DNA from 2 places in the Peribacillus asahii genome. Region 1 is predicted to be linked to the other one. Evidence: riboswitches for the same ligand, from Rfam matches in the RefSeq annotation. Region 1 holds a riboswitch; the other holds the start of a gene.
What was found. A riboswitch is a leader RNA that binds a small molecule or an ion and turns the genes downstream of it on or off. The one in region 1 is predicted to bind FMN.
Positions count from the first base shown of each region.

Region 1 (4,221 bases):
ATATGTTGTACAAGTTGATAGAATGGTTGAACTTTATCAAATACTTCTTTTGAAATAGCGGGCAAGTTAATAGAATTAGAAACAGGATTTCCATTCAGATAAGTCAGAACTTCTTGAGCGACTTGAACAGCTACATTTAATTGAGCTTCTTTTGTTGAAGCACCTAAATGGGGTGTTGCAATCACTTGATCAAGCTCTAATAATTTGTGGCCATGCGGCGGCTCTTCAACGAAGACGTCAAGTGCTGCTCCGGCTACTTGTCCTTCGATAATTGCTTCATATAAATCATCTTCATCGATGATTCCACCACGAGCGCAATTTAAGAAATATACGCCTTTTTTACAAGTTTTTAAGTTTTCCTCATTGATTAAACCTCTTGTTTCATTTGTTAAGGGGGTATGCACCGTAATAATATCGGCTTTAGGTAATAGTTCTGCTAACGGTAGGACTGTAACGGCCATCTTCTTAGCACGGTCAGTTGTTAAGAATGGATCAAATACAACAACTTCCATTCCGAATGCTTTTGCACGCTTTGCGAGTTCTCCACCGATACGACCGAATCCAACAATACCAAGTGTTTTTCCGCGGAGTTCAATACCTGTGAAAGAAGAACGTTTCCATTCTCCAGCCTTTAAAGAAGTAAATGCTTGTGGGATGTGACGGACAAGAGAAGACATCATTGCAAATGTATGCTCACATGTAGAAATGGTATTTCCATCTGGAGCATTTACAACAACAATTCCACGTTTGGTTGCGGCTGGAATGTCAATGTTATCAACACCAACCCCTGCACGTGCAATAATCTTTAATTGCGGCATGCGTTCCATTAATTCTTCGGTTACTTTTGTTGCACTTCGAACTAGAATTGCATCAATTTGGTCAAGCTGCTTCTCTGCTTCGCCGACGGTTTTTTGAATAAGTTCAATGTGGGTTGCTTCTAATAGGGGTCCTAATCCTTCAGGTTTGATGGCATCTGCTACTAAAATGCGATACACGTCATGAACACCTTCCTAGAAAAAATTATCTTAAACTTCAGTTAATTTTACAATCGGAACGGATAACTGTCAATGTTATGGGGATTAGGCAAGGGAGTATAAAAAGCGAATAAATGTAATGTGAGATATATAATTATACGTATTTTATGACATTTTTATTCAAAAAACATTTTTTGTTTGCGTTATCATTTCACATAAACGAATAATGTTTGATTGTTAAATATTGTATTTCTATTATAATGAAGAGAGAAGGCTCATTCTTTTTTGATTATGTAAGGGAAATTTTTTAACCTGGTTAATTTTAGAAAAAAGCTATTCAAATAAAGAAAAAACAGATATAATAAATGCGTAGTAGTATAATAATTTTATAGGTCTATCTTCGGGGCGGGGTGTGATTCCCCACCGGCGGTGATGAAGGAGATTCCTTCTCAGCCCGCGAGCCTTGGTTAAGGCAGGATTTGGTGAGATTCCAAAGCCGACAGTATAGTCTGGATGGGAGAAGATGGAGGTTCTTGTAGACGTTCAAAAGATGATATATTGAGCGTGTGTTTGTCGAATCCTTTAATTTCTCCTTTTAATTCCATCGGAATTAAAGGGTTTTTTATTGGACACAAACCGTTTAACAGAACTTGTCCTCTTTTTCGGAGTAGATTAGAAAAAGAAGGAGAGAGAATGATGAAGGTACAAAAGTTAGTGACTTTAGCAATGCTTACGAGCGTCTCTTATGTTTTGATGCTCCTGAACTTTCCGTTTCCGGGGTTCCCAGTTTTTTTGAATGTGGATTTTAGTGATATTCCCGCTTTAATTGCTGCGATAATCTTTGGTCCTGGAGCAGGAATACTAGTAGAATTTGTTAAAAACTTGTTAGATGCGATTATGACAGGAAGTTTAACAGCGATTCCAGTCGGACATATTGCGAACTTTACAGCAGGGATTTTATTTGTTTTACCAACCTACTATGTATATAAAAAAATTCGTTCTGTAAGAGGAATGACTTTTGGGTTATTTGCTGGAACGATTTCAATGGCTGTGTTGATGAGTGTTTTAAATTATTATATCTTCTTACCTGCCTATACATTTTTCTTAGGAGCAGAGGCGATGTCTGGTTCAGAGGCTCGAACATTTGTCACGACTGCTATTTTGCCATTTAACCTTATAAAAGGTATATTGATTACAGTTGTGTTTATGTTGATTTTTGCTAAAATGCAAACGTGGCTTAATAAACAAGCCTTATATAAAAATATATGAAGAAAAAAATCGAACGTTTACCGTTCGATTTTTTTTGTCTAATTTGACTAAATAGTATGGGGTAAGGATATGCTAAAAGATGGATGGGAACGATAGTTTTGCATGAAGTGAATCTCGAATCGTTCGATTAGCAAAGTTAAAAAAAAGCCATTTCTGTGTAGGGAAATGGCTTGTTCTTTTATTCGAATTTTAGTGCATCGCCGTCAAATGCTTCATCAGCCACTTTAATAGAATCTGTTGGGCAGCCTTCAAATGCATCCATCATATCATCTAGTAAAACATCTGGAACTTCAACTGTTCCTTGGTTATCATCTAAAGTTACGAAAGCAATGCCTTCATCATCGTAATCATAAATATCTGGGGCAGCTGCGCCGCATGCGCCACATGCGATGCATGTATCTTTATCGACGATTGTAAATTTTGCCATATATAAAACTCCTCCTAATTGGATAATAACATGAGTTATTTATTCACATAGTTTCACCTTATTCCTATTGTACGGCTGAATTCCGCATTTTTCAATAGGAAATCTAGCTAAAAAATTCCTCATGGTATACGAATAACCAACAAATGAAATATCATGTACTTTTTATTTGCTAAAAAAGAACAAAATTTGTCTTATTTGGAGGATTAGAAATACACTTTATCTCCATCTTTGTTACAATGAAAGCATCATTAGGGAAAACAAAGGGTGTGAGTGTACATTTGGCAAATTATTTGCAAGTTATCATCCTCCATACAATCAAAAAATTTCAAGGTGAGCGATCCATTTATGCCATTTATCATATGTTGCAAGGAAAAAAATCTTCACAAACTATTCAAGATGCTCATTTATTTCGTTTGACTAATGTTTTTGGAACAATTCCTCACTTTACTCGAAAACAGCTGGTTGATACCATCCAAAATCTTGTTGAACATGGTTGGATTACAGCTAAGGAAAAATCAGATGTTTTTATTATTACACAAAGTGGAGAGGAAGAGCTTGCTCAATGTGAACCAATCCCAACTCGATTAAATGGATGGAAGTATCAAAATGTGGCTCCTGTTTTTTGGGGCAGATTGAATTTGTTAATTCAAACGCTCTCCCATATTGTTCACAATGAAACCAAGTTTTATCCGATTCAACGGCATACTAAAATTCAACAATCCGTAAAACAATTTTTACAAAAGAATCGTCAAAATCGAGAGTTGATGGCTCAGCATTTGTATGAAGAGTTAACCGATTTATTGGAGAGACAAAGTGATAGGCATCAAACGATTTTTGTTAGAAAATTAACAGGTATAAATCGGGTAGGACAGACTTTTGACCAAATTTCAAAAACGATGCAGCTTGATGAGTGGTATGTGCGTTATGTATTTCTAGAATCCCTGCACTGGATGTTTTATGAAATAGAGAAAACATTTACGCAATATCGCCTTTTATCTTCTCTTATAGGAGATTTACAGCAGTCCCGTTTAACGCAGTCTACACAAACGACGCTACAGTTTATTCAAGCAGGTCGAACGCTAACTGAAATTGCGAACATTCGTCGCTTGAAGGTTAATACAATTGAAGACCATCTCGTTGAAATTGTATTAGTGGATAAACAATTTCCGATTCATGAATATGTGACGAGTGCTGTGGAAGAGAAAATACTGCAGGTAATGAAGAAGCTTCAAACAAAACAGCTAAAGGCTATTAGGCAATCGTTAGCAGATGAAGCTATTAGCTTTTTTCAAATTCGGCTTGTATTAGCGAAAGCGGGTGACGAATTGTGAATTCTTTGGAAGAAATACTGGAACACTACTTTGGATTTACTGAATTTCGGCCAGGGCAGAAGGAAGTGATTTCTTCCTTATTAGCAGGACAACATCTATTGGCCATGCTGCCAACGGGTACAGGTAAATCTTTATGCTATCAATTGCCTACTTATGCCTTAAAGAAACCGACATTAATTGTCTCGCCATTATTATCTTTAATGCAAGATCAAGCGGAACA
Region 1 is NZ_CP026095.1:3,332,142-3,336,362, reverse strand. It holds gene serA (phosphoglycerate dehydrogenase) at 1-995, opposite strand, end outside; FMN riboswitch at 1,367-1,503, shown strand; gene BAOM_RS16435 (ECF transporter S component) at 1,668-2,243, shown strand; gene BAOM_RS16430 (ferredoxin) at 2,422-2,670, opposite strand; gene BAOM_RS16425 (YpbB family protein) at 2,949-4,001, shown strand; gene BAOM_RS16420 (RecQ family ATP-dependent DNA helicase) at 3,998-4,221, shown strand, end outside.

Region 2 (4,221 bases), 2.1 Mb from region 1:
ATAATTTTAGGTATTTTATGGCTTGTTGTTACCGATCATATTTCGATCAAGCTTGCTCAGAATAATTATCAATTATTTATTACTTTTCAAAATTCAAAAGGTTGGTTATATATCATAATAACTGGAGCTGTTTTATATAGTACGATAGTGTATTGGACAAAGAAACTATTGAATTCGCAAAAGGAACTACAGGTAAGAGACGAGCAATACCAATCTTTGTTCATGTATAATATTGATGCTGTTCTAGAGTTGAATCTTAAAGGGAAAGTTATTTCAATGAATCCGCAAGCAAAGGCTTTATTTGGATATGATCTAGAAGGATTAAATAAACATTCAGCGAGTATGCTCATCAATAGTGAGGACCTTGGTAAAGTGATTCATTGTTATAGACGAGCAACTAATAAAGAGGCTTTGGATTTTGAAACAGCGATTCGAGATGCAAAGGGAGAGATTAAATTTACGCGTTGTTCTTTTGTCCCTATTATTATCCAAGGAGATGTTATTGGCGTTTATGCAATTGCCAGAGATGTTACGGGTCTTCGCAGAGAAGAAGAGCTATTGATTATGTCAGAAAGAACATCTGTAATAGGTCATTTAGCTGCAGCGGTTGCTCATGAAATCCGTAACCCGCTTACCTCTTTAAAAGGCTTTATTCAGTTGATGCAATATACGAGAGAATTGAATGATGAGCATCTAGATATTATTTTGCAAGAGGTCGAACGTATTAATACCATTTCAAGTGAACTATTGATTTTAGGGAAAACGCAAGAAGTCACTTATAAAAAAATTGATGTAAGAGAAAGTATTCGACAAGTATTTACACTGATGACAGCACAAACAAATCTTGATAATGTTGAGTTGTGCTATGAAGAAGTTCCACGGCCTGTTCTTATTATGGCTGATGAATCGCAGATGAAGCAGGTATTAATTAATATTATTAAAAATAGCATTGAAGCAATTACAGAACATGGGAAGATTAACGTTGTGTTAAGAATAGAAAAAGATACAGCTGTTTTAACGGTTCAGGATAATGGGATTGGGATGGAGCCTGAACGATTACAACGGATTGGTCAGCTTTTTTATTCAACAAAAGAAAAAGGTACAGGTATTGGGCTGGCTGTATGTCAAAAGATTATTCATAGGCACCATGGAGAGATTTTCTTTAAAAGTGAAAAAAACAAGGGAACGTTAGTAACGATTCGGATTCCACTAGCAAAGGAACAAGTGGTACTATAAACTAGGTAATTGATTTTTTTAGATAAAAGGAGAAGAAAATGAGCAATACACCTGCATTACTTGAAAAGATGAAACCATTTATCCAGCAAGCTTGGAATAAATCGGGCTTTGCCCAAGCAACTCCCATTCAACTGAAAGCTATTCCGCAAATTATGGAAGGAAAAGATGTAATCGCTGAATCACCAACGGGAACAGGAAAGACACTTGCTTATTTACTTCCGTTACTTGAAAAAATAGACCCTGATCAATCATCCCCACAAGCTCTTATTCTGGCTTCCTCTCGTGAGCTTGTGATGCAGATTAATGAAGAGGTTCGTATTTGGTCACAAGGCAGCAGTATTAATGGTGCGGCATTTATTGGAGGCGCAAATGTGAAGCGTCAATTAGAAAAACTAAAAAAACGCCCTCAAATTATTGCTGGGACACCAGGACGTATACAGGAACTTATTACTCAAAAGAAGTTAAAAATGCATGAAGTGAAAACGATCGTGTTAGACGAAGGAGATCAATTGCTTGTTCCAGAGCATCTTACAACAATCCGTAATATTGTGAAGACAACGTTAAAAGATCGCCAAGTGATGATGTTTTCGGCAACATTACCACAAGAAATAGAACAAGCAGCCCGTGCCTTTATGAATGAGCCTGTTACGATTAAAGTCGATAAAAGTGAGAAAATGCAATCGAAAGTAGATCACATGTACTTTGTTGTAGAAAAACGTGATAAGTTCAAAATTTTAGAGAAAATTTCTCGCTTAGAGGGTATGAAAGGGCTAGCCTTTATCAATGATATCGGAGAGCTCAATGTTATTGGAGAAAAGCTAAAATATAAAGAGGTTGAAGTGGGGCTGCTTCATGGAGAATCTAACAAAGTAGATCGTGAAAAAGCTTTACGTAAATTGAAATCAGGCAAACATCCACTGCTTTTAGCGACAGATGTAGCGGCCCGCGGTTTAGATATTAAAGGATTAACGACGGTCATTCATGTTGATTTAGCAAATAGCATAGATCAGTATGTACATCGCTCTGGTCGAACAGGCCGCGCGGGCGCAGATGGAACAGTGATGTCAATTGTTACGGAACGAGAAGAGCGTGAATTAAAGAAGATTGCTCGTGAACTGGAGCTTTCTCTACAAAAAAAAGAGTTTTATGCTGGACAGATTGTAGATGCAAAATAAGTGAACCATACAAGCGGAAGGCGAATTTATTCTTCTTCCGCTTTTAGCAGTTATGAGATTGAGAGTAAGTAATTTACAATATAACTTTATCGTGATAAACTAACTGTAAGTTATAAATAGTTTGTCCTTCGGGGTCGGGTGTAAATCCCAACCGGCGGTGATGAAGCAATTCTAAGCCCGCGAGCCTTTTTAAGGCAGGATTTGGTGAGATTCCAAAGCCGACAGTAAAGTCTGGATGGGAGAAGGACGTGTGGAATTTTTTAAAATGTATGAGTGTATCCTTTAAATTTTGAGAACTCGAAGTTAAAGGTTTATTTAAGTATACATTTTTTTCACCATATACTCCCGCAAACCCTGTAGGTATCTCTATGGGGTTTTTATTTTTCGGCAAAAGAGGTGAAGACATGTTTACTGGAATTATTGAAGACATCGGTGTTGTTCAATCGTTAAAGAAAGGCAAGCAGAGCATGGAGATAACGATTTCTTCAGAGAAAATTGTGGAAGATGTTCATCTTGGAGACAGTATTGCAGTAAATGGTGTTTGTTTAACCGTTACTTCTTTTACAACTAATACATTTACTGTTGATGTAATGCCAGAAACGGTAAAAGCATCGTCTATCCAATTATTAAAACCTGGTTCTCCTATCAATTTAGAAAGAGCAATGAGTGCACAAGGCAGATTCGGTGGTCATTTTGTTTCAGGACATATTGATGGGACAGGGACGATTATTAAAAAACAACCGAAAGAAAATGCCGTGTACTTCACAATCGAGCTTCAAGAAGGCTTGAGTCAATATTGTATCCCAAGAGGTTCTGTAGCTATTGATGGAACGAGCTTAACTATTTTTGATATTCAGGGCAACCTATTAACAGTTTCATTAATTCCGTTAACGTTTCAAGACACGATTATCGGACAGAAAGGTGTAGGGGATATTGTTAATATCGAAAATGATATGATTGGTAAATATATCGTGCAGCACCTACAGACAAATAAACCAAAACAATCATTAACCAAAAGTTTTTTAGCTGAAAATGGATTTTACTAAGAGGTGAGTAGAGTGTTTAATACGATTGAAGAGGCATTAGCAGATTTAAAAGCAGGAAAACCAATTATTGTGGTGGATGATGAAAATCGTGAAAACGAAGGGGATTTTATTGTTCTAGCGGAAAAAGCAACCCCGGAAGCGATTAATTTCATGGCTACATATGGAAGAGGTCTTGTTTGCACAGCGATTACTGAAGAACGCGCACAAAAGTTAAATTTACATCCGATGGTTGAGGTAAATACCGATCCACATGGTACGGCTTTTACAGTAAGTGTTGATCATAGAAGTAATTCAACTGGCATTAGTGCTTTTGATCGTTCGATTACAGTAAATGCTCTTCTAGATGATGAGGCTGTAGCCGAGGATTTTAAACGCCCTGGTCATACTTTTCCAATTGTAGCAAAGGCGGGCGGTGTGCTGCAAAGAGCAGGCCATACAGAGGCTGCGGTCGACTTAGCTAAATTATGTGGAGCAGCTCCAGCTGGAGTGATTTGTGAAATTATGAAAGAGGACGGTACGATGGCACGAGTGCCTGACTTAGTCAAAGTTGCAGAAGAATTTCAATTAAAATTTATCACGATTGCAGATTTAATTCGTTATCGTAAACAACAAGCTTCACGTGTAACAGCTGAAGTGAACTAAATCATACTGAATTATATTAGGGGGAACGAAAATGGGACAACATTTTGAAGCACAGTTAATTGGAACAGGATTAAAAATTGGTATAGTAGTTGGAAGATTTAATGAATTTATTGTGAGTAAGT
Region 2 is NZ_CP026095.1:597,152-601,372, forward strand. It holds gene BAOM_RS03010 (ATP-binding protein) at 1-1,236, shown strand, start outside; gene BAOM_RS03015 (DEAD/DEAH box helicase) at 1,275-2,411, shown strand; FMN riboswitch at 2,532-2,662, shown strand; gene ribE (riboflavin synthase) at 2,816-3,457, shown strand; partial or broken gene ribB (3,4-dihydroxy-2-butanone-4-phosphate synthase) at 3,470-4,093, shown strand; gene ribH (6,7-dimethyl-8-ribityllumazine synthase) at 4,131-4,221, shown strand, end outside.
Region 2: it holds a riboswitch for FMN, as region 1 does, so the genes downstream of both, ribE (riboflavin synthase) here and BAOM_RS16435 (ECF transporter S component) in region 1, are expected to answer to the same signal.